Regions from separate parts of the Janthinobacterium sp. RA13 genome, predicted to be linked through region 1. Evidence: predicted binding sites of a transcription regulator. Region 1 holds the regulator's gene; each other region holds the start of a gene.

Region 1 (4,196 bases):
TCAAAGGAGAGCGCAAACGCATGGCCGCCAGCGCCTTGGTGGCGAATGCACTGCTGTCCTGCGCCAGCGAGGCCATGATGGTCGCCACCGAACCCGCGCCGAAATGGCGATCCAGCGCCGCACGCGCCGTCGCCAGGGAAGATACCCCCGCCCCGGCCTGGAACGGTGCCGCCAGCGCCTTGACGGCTACCGGCAAGGCCTCGCCCGGCGTCGAGTCGAACAGGGCCAGCAGCGCCCCCATCTGCGCCTCGGGCAGGAACACATCGGCCAGGCCCGTGTACAGGGCGTCGGCCGCGCTGATCGTCAAGCCCGTCAAGCCCAGGTACAGGCCCAGCTGGCCGGCCAGGCGGGACAGGAAATAACTGCCGCCCACGTCAGGGAACAAGCCAATATTGACTTCCGGCATGGCCATGCGTGTGCGGCCCGTGACGATACGCAGGCGGTTGCCGGGCCCGGCTTGCGCCACGCCCATGCCGCCGCCCATCACCACGCCGTCCATCACGGCAATATACGGTTTCGGATAGAAATGAATCACATGATTTAAGGCGTATTCTTCCGTAAAGAAATCTTCCAGCAAGGCGCTGCCGCCTTGCGGCGTGGCCTGGCCCGCATCGTAAAAGAAGCGGATATCGCCGCCGGCGCACAGGGCTTTTTCGCTGCTCGATCGAATAACGACGGCGTCCACGTGCGGATCGTCGCGCCAGGCCAGCAGGACCGCGCTCAGGGCGCGCACCATCTCCAGCGACAGGGAATTCAAGGCTTTCGGACGGTCGAGCACGATGTGCCCGGTGCGGTTGCGGATGGAGGTCTGGACGAAGTCGCTCATGGCAGGCAGGAAAGAAGTGAAAGTGCAAACATTCTAGCCCTTGCGCGGGGAAGATTGCGTTCAACAGGTCCAGGCGCAAAAAAGGGCGCAAGATGTGCGCCCTTAGTTGATCACAACTGCTGGAAGCGGGTGGCCTTAAACGGCGACGACGGCGTCTTCCTCGGAGTTGTCTGGCAGATGCTTGATCGCCTCTTTACCGTGCCCTTGCACTTTGGTTTTGTATTTCATCACTTGCCTATCGAGCTTGTCGATCAGGGTATCGATCGCGGCGTACAGGTCGTGCGCCAGGCTTTCCACATAGACAGTCTTGCCACTCAAACGCAGGTTGACTTCAGCCTTTTGACGTTTTTCTTTCTCTTTGAGGTTATCCACGGTCAGAATCACGGCGATATCGATAACTTGATCGAAATGACGTTTCACGCGCTCCAGCTTCGTTTGTACGTATTCACGGATGGCTGGTGTCACTTCGAGATGATGTCCGCTGATGGTGAGATTCATACACACTCCTAAAGATGATCGGGTTCGTGCGGTCCATCCTATCCGGCCCGCAGAGGAACCGAAAAAAACTTACAAACACTTACGCAGGCTCACTGGCGGAATTTTCAACGCTTCCCGGTATTTGGCAACAGTACGTCGCGCAATCACCATGCCTTGTTCCCCCAGCATGTCCGCAATCTTACTGTCGGATAAAGGATTTTTAGGGTCTTCTGCTCCTGTCAGTTGCACGATCAATGCCCGTATCGCCGTCGATGACGCTTCGCCCCCCGCTTCGGTGGCGACGTGGCTACCAAAGAAATATTTCAACTCGAACATGCCGTGCGGGGTCAGCATGTACTTTTGAGTTGTTACCCGCGAGATAGTACTCTCGTGTAAACCCAGTGTATCAGCTATTTCACGGAGCACAAGGGGGCGCATGGCAACGGCCCCATGCGAGAAAAAGTTCTTTTGTCTTTCTACTATCGCCTGTGCCACGCGCAGGATGGTGTCGAAGCGCTGGCGCATATTCTTGATCAGCCACTTGGCTTCCTGCAACTGTGCGCCCATGGCGCCCTCGCCCTTGCCCTGCTTGAGCAGGTTGGCGTACATGGCGTTGACGCGCAGGCGCGGCATGACGTCGTTGTTCAGGGTCACTTGCCAGCCATTGCGCGCGCGCTTGACGACGACGTCAGGCACCACGTAATCGGACACGTCCGAGGCGAACACGGCGCCCGGATGCGGATTGCACTGGCGAATCACCGTCTGCGCTTCGCGCAAGTCTTCCTCGTCGCAATCGAGGGCTTTTTTCAGCTTGTTGAAATCGCGCTGGGCAAACCAGGCCAGGTGCTTTTCCACGATGACGAGGGCCATGCGCCGCGTCACCATGGCGATGTGCGGCAAGCGCTTGATTTGCAGGGCCAGGCATTCGGACGCATTGCGCGCGCCCACGCCGGGCGGATCGAAACTTTGCAGCAGCGACAAGGCCGTGCGCATCTCGTCGGCGTCGATTTCCAGCTCTTCCGGCAGGCGCGCCAGGATGTCGTCGAGCGACTCTTCCAGGTAGCCATTGTCGTCGAGCGCGTCGATGATCAGCTCAACCAGCGCGCGGTCGCGCAATTCCAGCACCGTCACGCGCATCTGCTCCATCAGGTGCTCGCGCAGAGTGCAGTGATGGGCTTCCAGCTGTGGACGCGAATCTTCATCGTCCGGCGCCTTGCCGCGGCTCGCCTCGCTCCAGTCGCTGTCGCCGCCATCCGCGGCAGCCGGACTGTCGCCCGCCTCGCCATCAAAGGTTTCCGCTTCGGCCGGCGCGGCGGGCGCTTCCTGGCCTGGCGGCTGGGGCGGCGCTTCGGCCGGCGCGGCCGTGGAACTCAAGGCGCCGTCGGACAGCAGGCGCAGCGAACGGTCGAGCGGATCGTCTAGGCGTTCGAGCAAGGGATTGTCCGTCAGCAATTGCTCTAGTTCCTGGTGCAATTCCAGGGTAGACAATTGCAACAGGCGTATCGATTGCTGCAACTGCGGCGTCAGTGCCAGGTGCTGCGAAGTGCGCAGCTGCAATGATTGTTTCATTGGCTCACATGCGGAAGTGTTCGCCCAGATAGACCCGGCGTACCGACTCGTTCGCGATGATGTCGTCGGGGCGTCCCGACGCCAGCACCGAGCCCTGGTTGATGATGTAGGCACGGTCGCAGATACCCAGCGTCTCGCGCACATTATGATCGGTGATCAGCACGCCGATATTGCGCTCCTTCAAGAAACGCACGATGCGCTGGATCTCGATCACGGCGATCGGATCGACGCCCGCGAACGGCTCGTCGAGCAGCACGAAACGGGGATCGGTGGCCAGCGCGCGGGCGATTTCCACTCGGCGGCGCTCGCCACCCGACAGGGACAGGGCCTGGTTCTCGCGCAGCTTTTCAATTTGCAAGTCGGCCAGCAATTTGTCCAGGCGCTCCTCGATCTCGGCCTTCTTCAAAGGACGGCCTTCGACGGTCTGGATTTCCAGCACGGCGCGGATATTGTCTTCCACCGTCAGCTTGCGAAAGACGGACGCTTCCTGCGGCAGGTAGGACAGGCCCATCTGCGCGCGGCGGTGGATCGGCAGGCTGGAAATGTCCACGCCGCTGATATCGATGCTGCCGCCGTCCGACGGCACCAGGCCGACGATCATGTAGAACGAGGTGGTCTTGCCGGCGCCGTTCGGGCCCAGCAACCCCACCACTTCGCCGCATTCGACTTGCAGCGAGACATCATGCACGACTTGCCGCTTGCCATAGGTTTTTTGCAGACCGCGAACGATCAGGGTGCTGCCGCAACGTGTATTTTCCATTATTTCTTTCCTGGCGCGGGCGTGGCCGGCGCTTTCTCCGCCGCCGGCGCCTTGGTCTTCGGCTGGATCACCATGCGCACGCTGCCGCCATCGGGCGTGCTGGTGCCGCTGTTGGAATTTTCCATCGCAAACACTTCCTTGCGGCTGTCATACGAGATGAAGGCGCCGTTGGCCACGTCGGTGACTTTCGTGCCTTCCAGGCGCGTCAACTTGGCCCGGGAAAACAGTTTCACCACTTCCGTCTTGTTGTCGTATTCCACGCGCTCCGCTTCGCCTTCGACCCACAGGTCGCCCGCGCCATCGCGCTTCTGACGGAAGGTGGCCAGCTTGCCGGGATCGGCCCAGAAGGTAATGAACTGGTAGCCTTGCGGATCTTCCGTGATCAGGGCCCGGCCCGCCTTCATGGTCAGGGTGCCTTTCACCAGCACGACGTCGCCCGTCAGGGTGCGCACCTGCTTGACGTCATCGACGTGGCCGCTGCGTGCCGTGATGACGGCTTCCTTCTCGGAATCGGCCTTCTCGGCATGCGCCACGCCCATGATGGCCAGGGAAAATACGGTCAAC
Region 2 (4,196 bases), 290 kb from region 1:
GGGTACTTGGTCATATCGTAGTTGACTTCAAAAGCTATATTCCACACTTAAAAAGAACGAATGCGACGATACCGGCCATACGTAAGCGTAAAGCCAGTGCCGTCTTGAGCCTAGCGTCGAATTGCTAAGTAATCCTCAAGAAATTATTGTGAATTTATGACGAACAGAACCGGATGCTATGCAAGGCGCCCGCTGCGACGCAGAGCGCCGGTTATGGAAGTCAGAGATCACAATAATTTATTGGGGGTTACTTAGATGATGGCATCACACCACTGGGATGCGGCGTGTTTTTTAAGCCGAAGGGAGCTGCGCGGCGCAGTTCCAGGGCAGAAAGTCGTCGACCCGGTTGACCGGATGATCGGCGATGCTGGCCAGGACATGGCGCAGCCAAGCCTCGGGTTCAACACCGTTGAGCTTGGCCGTGCCGATCAGCGAGTAGATGGCAGCGGCACGCCGCTGAAGTTGGCCAGATGGGTCTGCGGATGGATGCCCTTGCGGTCCGGCGTGTAGGAAAACCAGACCGCCGCCGGAGGTGCTACCGGATGGCCGCGCAGCGCTAAGCGGCGGATTCAAATACGGCTTCCAAAAAGATATCTTCCAGAACATGGTGTTGAAACAGGCCACCGCTCAGTCCAACATTGTCAAGGATAACCCGCCAGCCTCGCTGTCATGGTACTTCCAAACGCCACTCGCTTACAAATACATGCGGCCCAGATTAGCTCGTTTTGGAATTACCACTTATTAAATTCCATAATATTATGATAATAAACTCTTTGTTCAAACGCGATACAGCGAACACATCCATTGCGTTCCGACCTGCCGTCCAAAAAATCGCGACGATTGTCCGCTTCCTGCAAAAAACTGAGGCGTTTGGAAAGAACTGGTTTCTGTCGCAGGATACGGAGGCAGAGTCGTTTCTGTCTCCGGTTTTCGATACCTCGGGAGAACTCACGACTGCCGCCGAAGCCGTACTCGAAACCAAGTTCAAGGGTGAAAAATTCCGATATCTCAGTGCCTGAAATGGCGAGCTCGGAGACGGTGATGGCGCGAGTATTGCGCTTGGGTTCAGCGACAGTGACTGGCCCTCTTGGAGTTTTGAGATTGACGGAGAGTGCGATGACCTTAAGCGCCTCGGTCTTGATGGATTGAAAGAGCTGCTGTCCATTATCGCGGGTTCCCTACGGCCGGTGTTGATCACGGTTGCACGTAATGATTATTTTGAAAAACAAGTCTTCAAGGATCGTCCAGGTGTTGGCTGGATGTTGTACTTGCCGCGCATACTCACGCTCCAACAGGTGCCCGAGGCACGCGCTTTAGTGCCAGTGATGGCGATGGACGAGCAAGGTAAAGACAAGCAGATCGGCACCATCATCGTCAGCGTCACCGACGAGCCTTTTTCTGATGAGAATCCCGAGCACGTCAAGATTGCCAATGCCATTGAAATTCGCCTGGTCGATCAGGACTTGTTGCCTCGCTATGTCGATATTTAACGAAAGATAGCTCGTCCCGCTCGGTTTGCCTGACATATTGCTGCATCGCACAATGACGTCCAGCACATTTAAGCGCAAGATGAGCACGTGCCTGCGCAAAGCAGGCTCCCGATGTCTGGCTTGCCTACCTGGGGAAATATCATGTCCGCACACACTTACAAGCTGATCGAACTGGTCGGCACGTCGACCGAGAGCAGCGATCAGGCGATACGCGATGCCATTGCCAAGGCGGCGCTGACGGTCAAGCATATGGACTGGTATGAAGTGACGGAATCGCGCGGGCATATCGTCGACGGCAAGGTGGCGCACTTCCAGGTCACGCTCAAGGTCGGCTTCCGGCTCGAATAGCGTACTGCGGCGCATTCACCGCCGCCCAACCGCTCCCCGGCTTTCCAGCCACTCGCGGCCGCCGCTGTTCAGCGCAGTCTCGATGACCTTTTCCGGCAAGCTGTAGACGGTCGCCCAGCTGGCGCGGCCGTCCTGCATGTTGGCGGGAAAGCTGTGCGTTTCAATCGGCCAGTGGTATTTGCGTTTCAGCGCCTTGACGATGGCGGCCAGCGAGACGCGGCCTTGCAGCGGTTCGGCGCCGGACTGGTCGCGGTTCGACAGCAGCACGGCCAGAACCTGGCCGCGGCCCGTGCGTGCGCCGGGGAAGGTGGGGGTTTTGTTTGCCATGGCCTATTTTACCGGGCAATGATCGGCAAGAGGCGATGTGCCGCACCTTTGATCTGGCGCAAGCGCCGCAGCGGTATTGCGGCCACGACGATTACCAACTGGAAACTGGCGGAAGGCGAGGAAGTGGCGCGCATCGGTTGCGGCTGCGCGCGCAATGCGGACGGCCACCTCGGTTATCACCGGGGCACCTGAGGCGGCGTCGGCCTTTCTTACACTTTGCTTCTTCCAGCTCAGTCCGCTTTACGCAAGTGTTTGATTCCATATGATTTTTTTGTGTGGCACGCAAGCTGCTTATCCCTGTCTACGAGATGAATCCAGGCAAGTCATTCTGGATTCTTTATCCCCCGGATTTTCCGAGACTGACCACGACAAGAGGCTGCGATGAACGTCAATCACACACGAAGCAAGACGCTGGGCTGGCTGGGCGCACTGGCGGCGGCAAGCCTGCTGGCCAGCGGTCAGGCGCAGGCTGGCGCATACGGCCTGGCCGTCAATGAGTTGAACAATTTCCGCATCGCCACCAGCGCCGGCACCTTGTCGCTGGCCGGCGCCAACCGCAATGCCAGCGACAGCGCCTTCTTTCAGGGCGGCGTGGCCGTCAATCCGCGCGCCGTCAATACGGGCCCGGCCGCCAACGCCGACGTGCTGCAAGTGTGTTCGGGGGGCGGCTGCGGCGGCTTGCCGCAAAATCACTACGCACCCAGCCCCAGTTCCACCCTGGAATTCGCCCGCGGCGATGCCCATGCCTTCGGCAACATGCTCACGGCCGCCGGCTCCACCGTGCGCGCCGTGTCGGAAGCCCAGCGCAACACGGTGGGGGCGGCGTCCTCCACGGCCGGCGACACGCTCACCGGTTCCGTCAACCTGACCTTGTCGAGCGCCGGCTTCATCACCTTCAGTTTCATGGGACGGCGCGACCTGCGCACCAGCGTGACGACCATGGGCGACAAGTCCAACGTATCGATCATGGATATCTTCAATATCTCCTGCAACAGCGCCAGCCCCGTCGGCTGCCTGTCGAACGCGAATGCCGATGGCGTACTCTTCCAGTTCGCACCCGATGGCGACGCCAACAATGGCAGCGACATCAACGGCAACCATACGGTCGGCAGCCTCGACCCGTTCAGCCTGAACATGACGGCCGGCACCAACGACCCGGCCACCGGGCGCGCCTTCACGAATGGCTTTGCGATGTTTTCCCTGACCTCGAATTTCGCCCTGCCCGCCGGCAGCTACACCTTGAACTTTTCCAAGTCCACGCGCACCGACATCGTCGTCATCGATCCCTTGCAAGTACCGGAGCCGGGCACCCTGTTCCTGCTGGGCGCGGGACTGGCCGCCCTGGCTTTTACGCGGCGCCGCCAGCCGAAATAGGCAGCCGCATGAAAAACACGCGGCGCCCGCAAAGGCGCCGCGTTTTTTATGCCGACAAAAAACCTGTTAACCGAGCCGCGCCAGCGCCTGGCGCGCCAGTTGCAGCTGCTGCAGATAATAGCGGTGCAGCATGGCTGGATCGCTCAGGTCGCGCCCCAATACCAGGCGCAGCTCGCTGGCAGGGCAGTCGGCGGCCTGGGTCTGCACCTGGGTTTGCACCTGCAGCCCCAGCTGGCGGGCCAACTGGCGCGCCGCCTGCTCCTGCGCGGGCCGGTACTCGACGCGCGTGCGCGCCACCTGGAAGCTGGTTTCATTGGCCAGACGCACCACCTGCACGGGAGCGCCGGCCAGGCTGCGCGCCAGCGCGGCGGCCAGGCCGGGCACGCCATTGCCGTTCACTATTTCCAGGCGCGGACGGGGCACGGCGGCAGCCGGCAAGGACCGCTCCACCATGGCAGCGGCAGCGGGCACGCCGCGCGCGGTGGCCGGCACGCGCTGCAGGCGCGCCATACCGTCGGTTTGCGTGATGTCGATGCGCGCCATGGCGGGTGCATCCGGCAGCGGCGCGGCCACCGGCGCCTCCTTGCGCAAGACGGCCAGGTCGCGCCGCAGATCGTGTTCCTGCAGACTCTGCGCCTGGCGCCGCATGACGGCCGC
Region 3 (4,196 bases), 210 kb from region 1:
GCAACGGCCGGAAGCGTGGCCCAGATAGCCGCACGGGCAAGGATTCATGGCGGCGATCAATTGAAAACGGGCGGGAAACTCGGCCTGGCGGGCCGCCCGTGAAATGCTGATCACACCCGATTCCATGGGCTGGCGCAAGACATCGAGCACCCGGCGCTGGAATTCGGCAATTTCGTCGAGAAACAGCACGCCGCAGTGGGCCAGCGAGATTTCGCCAGGCCGCGGCACGTTGCCGCCGCCCACCAGGGCCACGCCGGACGCCGTCTGGTGCGGCGCGCGATAGGGGCGCCGTTTCCAGTGCTCCACTTTGAAGTGGCCGCCCAGCGAATGCACGGCAGCCGATTCCAGCGCCTCTTCATCGCTCATGGGCGGCAGCACGCCGGGGAAGCGGCTGGCCAGCATGGTCTTGCCTGCGCCTGGAGGGCCAATCATCAGGACGTTATGGCCGCCTGCTGCCGCCACTTCCAGCGCCCGTCGCGCTTGCTGCTGCCCTTGCACATCGGCAAAGTCGGGATAGGGAAAAGCGTGTGCCGCCAGCACGGGCTGGTGGCGTTGCAAGGCCGTGTGGCTGGCGTGCGCGGCAAAATGCGCGCAGACCTCGAGCAGGCTGTGGGCGGGATAGATGCAGGCATCGCTGACGAGGGCGGCCTCGTCAGCGTTCGCCCGCGGCAGGATGAAGGCGCGTGGTGCGCCCGACTGGCTGCGCTGCATGGCAAAGGTCATGGCCAGGGCGCCGCGGATGGGGCGCAGCTGGCCTGAGAGCGACAGTTCGCCCGCGAATTCATAGTGGTGTAATTGGTCGCCCGGCAACTGGCCGGAGGCGGCCAGGATGCCCAGCGCAATGGGCAGGTCGAAGCGGCCCGATTCCTTGGGCAGGTCGGCCGGCGCCAGATTGGCCGTAATGCGCCGCGCCGGCATCTCAAAGCCGCAGTTTTGCAGCGCGGCCCGCACGCGGTCGCGCGATTCCTTTACTTCCGTATCCGGCAGGCCGACAATCGTAAACGAAGGCAATCCATTGGCAAGGTGGACTTCGACACTTACCTCGGGCGCCTCCATGCCGGACAGGGCGCGGCTTTTCAGGACGGCCAGACTCATCAGACTCCCCTGTAGCGCGGACGCGGGCAGTATCAGTCTAGCGCTTGAAACGGCATCAGGCTTGAGCTATGCCAGCAAGGCCGCCGATTACGGCGCCCTGCATACAACAGCGGTTCAGGCTTTTGGATCGTTCAGGCGCGTTTCCAGTTCGATCAGGCGTAATTCCAGTGCATCCAGCTTGGCGCGCGTCTTGGCCAGCACTTGCGCCTGGATATCGAATTCCTCGCGTGTCACCAGATCGAGGCGGGCGAAGCCCTGGGTCATCATCGATTTCACGTTTTTCTCGATATCCTTGGCCGGCGAGTTTTCGATGGCTTGATGGATCTTGCCTTGCAAGTCGTTAAAGAAGGTATTCATGTCCATGGTCAGTCCTTTTATGGTGCGGCCTGTGCATCGCACCATTGCGGTGCACAGCGGCGTTAATCTGGTGCGAAACTGGGAAAATTCATCATGCTTCAGCAGCCCGTACCCGCATGCCGACAGGCTTGCAGGGTATGTATGGCCGGAAACGCACCTGTCAAGGTGGCAAGTGAGCTGGCACGTATTCTGCTAAAGAAGGTATGAACGCTTTGTGATCTCCAGCCAAGATTTTAAACCTCAACCGCTTTAAAAGTTCAATAAAAGGGAATCGCCATGAAGAATCTGTCCAAGAACATGATTTTAGCTGCAGCGTTGACGCTGGCCATGACCGCCGTGTGCGGCAGCGCCATGGCCCAGGATGCAGTGGCGGCGCCTGCTGCGGCCGAAGCCGTGCCTGATAACGTGGTGAGCTACAACGTGGCGCTGACCAGCGACTACCGTTACCGCGGCATTTCGCAAAGCCGCTTGAACCCGGCCATCAGCGGCGGCGCCGACTATACCCATAACCCGACGGGCCTGTATGTGGGCACCTGGTTGTCGAGCATCAAATGGATCAAGGATGGCGGCGGCGATACCGATCTGGAATGGGATATCTACGGCGGCAAACGGGGCGAGATCAGCAAGGATTTTACCTATGACGTGGGCGGCCTGTACTATTTCTATCCCTCGAATGGCCTGAGCACCAATGCCAATACCTTTGAGCTCTACGGCCAGCTCGGCTATGGCCCGATGTATATCAAGTACTCGCATTCGACCACCAATCTGTTCGGTGTTGCCGACAGCAAGAACAGCGGCTACCTGGACGTGGGCGCCAATGTCGAGGTGCATGATGGCTACATGCTGAACCTGCATGTGGGCCGTCAGAAAGTCGAGCACAACGATTCCCTCAGCTACAGCGATTACAAGATCGGCGTGACCAAGGACTTTGGCATGGCGACCGTTTCCCTGGCTGCCGTCAAAGCCAACATCACGTCGCTGGCACCGAATGGCAAGAATCTGGCGAAATCCGGTCTCGTGCTGACCGTGTCCAAAACCTTTTAAGCGAGACTGCCATGAAAATGATTACCGCAATCATTAAACCGTTCAAACTGGACGAAGTACGCGAAGCTTTGTCGGCTATCAATGTGCAAGGCATTACCGTCACGGAAGTCAAAGGTTTCGGCCGCCAGAAAGGTCACACGGAACTCTACCGTGGCGCCGAGTATGTCGTTGATTTCTTGCCAAAAACCAAGATTGAAGCGGCTGTCGATGACGCCATTGTCGACCAGGCCATCGAAGCGATCGAAGGCGCCGCGCGTACCGGTAAAATCGGTGATGGCAAGATTTTCGTCTACAACCTGGAACAGGTCATCCGCATCCGTACCGGTGAAACCGGCAACGAAGCGCTCTAAGGGGAATATTGATGCATAAAAATATAACAAAATTGCTAGCCGGGATAGCCTGTCTGTGTGCGTTTGGAGTTGCCACGCCGAGCTTTGCCGATGCGCCCGCCAAGACGGAGGCGGCCACGACCACGGCCGTCGCCGCCCCTGCCGTCACGCCGGTGCCTGATGCAGCGCCTGCCGCCGCCGCGCCGGCCCCGGCCGCTGCCGCGCCAGCCGCCGCGCCCGTCGCCAACAAAGGCGACACCAGCTTCATGATGATCAGCACCTTGCTGGTGATCTTGATGACCATCCCCGGTCTGGCCCTGTTCTACGGCGGCCTGGTGCGCTCGAAAAACATGTTGTCGGTGCTGATGCAAGTGTTCATGGTGTTCGCGCTGGTCATCGTGCTGTGGTGTATCTACGGCTACTCGATCGCCTTCACGGAAAAAACCGCCTTCTTCGGTGGCTTTGACCGCCTGTTCCTGAACGGCATCTGGGATCCGGCCAAGGGCACGTTTGCCGCCGCCGCCACCTTCAGCAAGGGCGTCGTCATTCCCGAGTTCGTCTTCGTGGCCTTCCAGGGCACGTTTGCCGCCATCACCTGCGCACTGATCGTCGGCGCCTTTGCCGAGCGCGCCAAGTTTTCCGCCGTGCTGGCCTTCGTCGTGCTGTGGTTCACGTTCGCCTACTTGCCAGCGGCCCACATGGTGTGGTTCTGGACCGGTCCTGACCTGATCACCAACGCCGCCACCTCGGCCAGCGAAGCCCTGAAGGCTGGCTGGATCTGGCAAAAAGGCGCGCTGGACTTCGCCGGCGGCACCGTCGTGCACATCAACGCCGCCGTTGCCGGCCTCGTGGGCGCCATCATGATCGGCAAGCGCGTCGGTTACGGCCGCGAATCGATGGCACCGCACTCGCTGACGATGACCATGATCGGCGCATCGCTGCTGTGGGTGGGCTGGTTCGGTTTCAATGCCGGCTCCTCGCTGGAAGCGGGCGACGTGGCTGCCCTGGCCTTCGTCAATACGCTGTTGGCCACTGCCGCCGCCACCCTGTCGTGGGTGTTTGGCGAATGGATCAGCAAAGGCAAGCCTTCGATGCTCGGTGGCGCATCGGGCGCCGTGGCCGGCCTGGTGGCGATCACCCCGGCGGCCGGCTTTGTCGGCCCGATGGGCGGCCTGGTCATCGGCTTGCTGGCTGGTGTCGTCTGCCTGTGGGGCGTGAATGGCCTGAAACGCCTGATCGGCGCCGACGATTCGCTCGACGTGTTCGGCGTGCATGGCGTGGGCGGCATCCTCGGCGCCCTGCTGACGGGTGTGTTTGCTGCGCCACAACTGGGCGGCCAGGGCGTTTTCGACTACGTCACCAACAAGATGT
Region 4 (4,196 bases), 1.2 Mb from region 1:
TGGAAATGGAAGCGCTCACTTCCGTGCAGATCGGCTTGCTGACAATTTATGACATGTGCAAAGCCGTCGACCGGGGCATGGTCATGACGAATGTGCGCGTACTGGAAAAGCATGGCGGCAAGTCGGGTGACTGGCATGCCGAGCTGTAATTATTTTGCCTGGCGCGCCAGTTGCTCCTGGAAGCGGCGCAAATCGTACACTAGCCAGGCGCCGCCGGACAGGCACAGCGCGATGATGGCCTTGGACAGCGGCAAGTGAAATTGCTCCTGTCCTGCCAGCGCAAAGCCGGTATGGATCAGGAAGGTGGCCACGCCCAGGGCCGCGCAGCAGCTCGCATAAAAAGGTGCCCGCGCGGTGGACAGCAACACGTGCTTATAGCCCACCAGCACCACGGCAATCGCCGCCAGGTTAAACACGAGAAAACCCTGCACGCCGCCCGGCAGATGGAACATCTCCCACTCTTTCCAGTAGGCAGCGTCGATTTGATGCAGGATGAGGAACAACATGGTCCAGAAGTAGCTGCGCGGCATAGGATTTACATTCGTCAATATTGAAGCAATTGTAAAGCCTGCACCGCGCGGCGGCGCGTGCACCTGGCATTTTTCGATGCCAATATGAATTTCATTGATATAAATGCTTTTTCATCAAGAAATCATGCATACTGCGAGTCGTCCATATCCAGATGAGCATCGCATGACAAGCAAGCAGCCCGCCGTGGAAACCAAGCTCCAGGACTTCGACTTCGAGGCCATGAATCTGCAGGTGGGTGGCCGCATCCAGTTCATCACACACCGCACCATCAAGCCCATCCAGCATTTCTCGACCCTGATCGGCTATGTGAAAGATGAGTACCTGATCGTCAAGATTCCCATGGAAAACGGCGCTTCCATCGTGCTCAACGAGGGCGACAAGCTGACCATCCGCGTGTTTTCCGGCGTCACCGTGTGTTCGTTTTCCTGCAGCGTGCTGCGCATCTTTGGCCGCCCGCTCAACTATGTGCACCTGAGCTTTCCGGACGCCATCCAGGGCACCAGCCTGCGCACGGCCATGCGCGTGAAAGTGGACATTCCGGCACAGCTGAGCTACCGCGACGTGGCGGCCGTGCCCGTGTTCATCGTCAACCTCAGCGTCTCGGGCGCGCTGATCGAGGCGCCCGGCATGCTCACACCGGACGATGAGGGCGTGGCCCTGAGCTTTACCCTGCTGGTGCAGCCGAACAAGCACCAGATGCGCGTCAATACGCGCGCCCGCATCCAGAACGTCAGCGTGGGCAAGCCGTCGAATGGCCATGCCGCCGAGGTGGCGGAAATCTATACGTATGGCGTGCAATTCATCGACCTGGAACCGACCCACTACACCCTGCTGCAAAACCTCACCTATGAAGCGCTGATCGCGGACCGGCAAAAAATCGTCTGACACCGGGCAGACAAGCGTCACCTAGAGCGTCGGCGTCACGTCGGGAATATTGTTTTTGGTAATCGCCTCCTTCGCCGCCGGATTCGTCACGGTGGTGCTATTGAACCAGGTCAGACTGCTCGTGCCCGGCTTCATGGTCATCGTCACGGTTTGTCCACCGATACCGGTGCCCAGGTCGGCCGCCAGGGTCAGCACGATATCGCCCTTATTCACCGTGGCGCTGGCCACTTCGCGCGTGGCACTGAACACGGGAATGGCGCTGGGCACGGCCTGGGTGGGCGTGCTGCAGGCGGCCGCCTCGCCGCCGTTTTCCTGCACGCACAGGGCCACGGCCGTTTTTAACGGGGCAGCGGCCGCCAGCACGTTGCTGACCTTGGCCCGCATCGTATAGTCGCCATACTGGGGAATGGCCACGGCCGCCAGGATGCCGGCGATGGCCACCACGATCATCAGTTCTATCAGGGTAAATCCGCTTTGCGCGTGCATCGTATCCTCCCATGGTGCATTGCTCACGCCAGGTACGTTGCAAGCGCCATGCCAGCGGCGCGCCCGGGCAGCGGTGGCACGCATGGAAAGAAAAGCGACACATTTGGGCAGGTTCGGACCAGCATCGTCCGCCCAGGCCGGGAATCGGCCTGTCTTGCGGACAAAAAAAAGGAGCCGAAGCTCCTTTTTTGTACTGCGGTGACCAGGCTGAAATTACAGCATGGCTTTCAGCAGACGCGCCATTTCCGACGGGTTTTTGGTCACGGTGATGCCGCAAGCTTCCATGATTTCCAGCTTGGCTTGTGCCGTATCGGCACCGCCCGAGATCAGCGCGCCGGCGTGGCCCATGCGCTTGCCTGGAGGAGCGGTCACGCCAGCGATGAAGCCAACGACCGGTTTTTTCATGTTGTCTTTGATCCAATAAGCCGCGTTGGCTTCGTCTGGACCACCGATTTCGCCGATCATGATGACCGCGTCGGTATCTGGATCGTCATTGAACATCTTCATGATGTCGATGTGCTTCAGACCGTTGATCGGGTCGCCGCCGATGCCGACTGCCGACGATTGGCCCAGGCCCAGTGCGGTCAGCTGACCCACTGCTTCATAGGTCAGGGTGCCCGAACGCGACACCACGCCGATACGGCCCTTCTTGTGGATGTGACCTGGCATGATGCCGATCTTGATTTCGTCTGGCGTGATCAGGCCTGGGCAGTTAGGGCCCAGCAGCAAGGTTTTGCTGTTGGCTTTAGCCATGCGGTCTTTCAGAGCCATCATGTCGCGGACAGGAATGCCTTCGGTGATGCAAATGGCCAGATCCATTTCAGCTTCGACAGCTTCCCAGATCGCCGCTGCCGCGCCTGCTGGCGGTACGTAGATCACGGACACGTTGGCGCCAGTTTCTTTTTTCGCTTCGGTCACGTTAGCGAAAATTGGAATGCCTTCGAAATCTTCGCCGGCTTTCTTCGGGTTCACGCCTGCCACGAAGGCAGCTTTGCCGTTCGCGTAGTCGCGGCAACCGCGGGTGTGGAACTGGCCGGTCTTGCCGGTGATCCCTTGGGTAACGACTTTGGTATCTTTATTGATCAGAATGGACATGTTGATTCCTTAATTAAGCTTGACCGGCAGCAGCGGCAACGACGCTCTTGGCTGCATCTTCCATGGTGTCGGCTGCGATGATAGGCAGACCGGAATCGGCCAGCATCTTTTTGCCCAGGTCTTCGTTGGTGCCCTTCATGCGCACGACCAGTGGCACGTTCAGCGAGACGGCTTTCACTGCGGCGATGACGCCTTCAGCGATCACGTCGCAACGCATGATGCCGCCGAAAATGTTCACCAGGATGGCTTTCAGGCCTGGGTTTTTCAGCATGATCTTGAACGCTTCGGTGACTTTTTCCGCCGTGGCGCCGCCGCCGACGTCCAGGAAGTTGGCTGGCTCGCCGCCGAACAGTTTAATCGTGTCCATGGTGGCCATGGCCAGGCCGGCGCCGTTCACCAGGCAACCGATGTTGCCGTCGAGCGAAATGTAGGCCAGGTCGAATTTCGACGCTTCGATTTCAGCTGGATCTTCTTCGTCCAGATCGCGCAGGGCGACGATTTCCGGATGACGGAACAGGGCGTTCGGGTCAAAGTTGAACTTGGCGTCCAGAGCGATGACTTTGCCGCTGCCGGTAACGATCAGCGGGTTGATCTCGGCCAGCGAGCAATCGGTTTCCCAGTACGCTTTGTACAGGCCTTGCAGGTTGACGCGGGCGTCGGCGATGGAGCCGGCAGGCACGCCGATTTTGGCGGCGATGTCGTCTGCCTGGGCATCGGTCAGGCCGGTGCCTGGATCGATGGTGACGTGGTGGATCTTCTCAGGGTGGCTCTCGGCCACTTCTTCGATGTCCATGCCGCCTTCGGACGACGCCATCAGGACGATTTTCTGGGTAACGCGGTCGGTGACCAGCGACACGTACAGTTCTTGTTTGATGTCGGCGCCTTCTTCCACCAGCAGGCGGTTGACTTTCTGGCCTTCGGCGCTGGTCTGATGCGTGATCAGCTGCATGCCCATGATCTGGTCAGCGTATTCCTTGACTTGCTCGATCGATTTTGCCACTTTCACGCCGCCGCCCTTGCCGCGGCCACCTGCGTGGATCTGTGCCTTGACGACCCACACCGGGCCGCCCAGGGTTTCCGCAGCCTTGACTGCCTCTTCGACGGACATGCACGGGATACCGCGTGGTACCGTCACTCCGTGCTGCCGGAGGATTTCTTTGGCTTGATACTCATGGATTTTCATGCTGGCTTCCCTTCTG

Evidence for each region. The regulator sigma-54, encoded in region 1, starts transcription at its own class of promoters, with help from an activator protein. The targets are predictions, from matches to a motif close to TGGCANGNAANCTGCTTT.
Region 2: FG13_RS20165 (EDSAP-1 family PEP-CTERM protein) is a predicted target of sigma-54. The motif match lies at 2,442-2,459, and genes of this name have one in related genera.
Region 3: FG13_RS22390 (TorF family putative porin) is a predicted target of sigma-54. The motif match lies at 1,631-1,648, and genes of this name have one in related genera.
Region 4: FG13_RS16200 (pilin) is a predicted target of sigma-54. The motif match lies at 1,939-1,956, and genes of this name have one in related genera.

What each region holds. Positions count from the first base shown of each region.
Region 1 covers NZ_JQNP01000001.1:4,854,019-4,858,214, reverse strand. Annotated here, with positions in the region: gene FG13_RS21480 (enoyl-CoA hydratase/isomerase family protein) at 1-826, opposite strand, end outside; gene hpf (ribosome hibernation-promoting factor, HPF/YfiA family) at 962-1,324, opposite strand; gene FG13_RS21470 (RNA polymerase factor sigma-54) at 1,394-2,872, opposite strand; gene lptB (LPS export ABC transporter ATP-binding protein) at 2,877-3,632, opposite strand; gene lptA (lipopolysaccharide transport periplasmic protein LptA) at 3,632-4,196, opposite strand, start outside.
Region 2 covers NZ_JQNP01000001.1:4,566,966-4,571,161, reverse strand. Annotated here, with positions in the region: partial or broken gene FG13_RS29605 (transposase domain-containing protein) at 292-453, opposite strand; gene FG13_RS20185 (hypothetical protein) at 774-1,019, shown strand; partial or broken gene FG13_RS29600 (immunity 52 family protein) at 1,137-1,490, shown strand; gene FG13_RS20175 (dodecin) at 1,632-1,838, shown strand; gene FG13_RS20170 (hypothetical protein) at 1,854-2,165, opposite strand; gene FG13_RS30500 (hypothetical protein) at 2,214-2,357, shown strand; gene FG13_RS20165 (EDSAP-1 family PEP-CTERM protein) at 2,547-3,539, shown strand; gene FG13_RS20160 (LytR C-terminal domain-containing protein) at 3,606-4,196, opposite strand, start outside.
Region 3 covers NZ_JQNP01000001.1:5,059,416-5,063,611, forward strand. Annotated here, with positions in the region: gene FG13_RS22380 (YifB family Mg chelatase-like AAA ATPase) at 1-1,095, opposite strand, end outside; gene FG13_RS22385 (accessory factor UbiK family protein) at 1,210-1,458, opposite strand; gene FG13_RS22390 (TorF family putative porin) at 1,729-2,496, shown strand; gene FG13_RS22395 (P-II family nitrogen regulator) at 2,508-2,846, shown strand; gene FG13_RS22400 (ammonium transporter) at 2,858-4,196, shown strand, end outside.
Region 4 covers NZ_JQNP01000001.1:3,643,269-3,647,464, forward strand. Annotated here, with positions in the region: gene moaC (cyclic pyranopterin monophosphate synthase MoaC) at 1-149, shown strand, start outside; gene FG13_RS16190 (DUF6713 family protein) at 150-530, opposite strand; gene FG13_RS16195 (flagellar brake protein) at 694-1,416, shown strand; gene FG13_RS16200 (pilin) at 1,438-1,902, opposite strand; gene sucD (succinate--CoA ligase subunit alpha) at 2,116-2,997, opposite strand; gene sucC (ADP-forming succinate--CoA ligase subunit beta) at 3,011-4,180, opposite strand.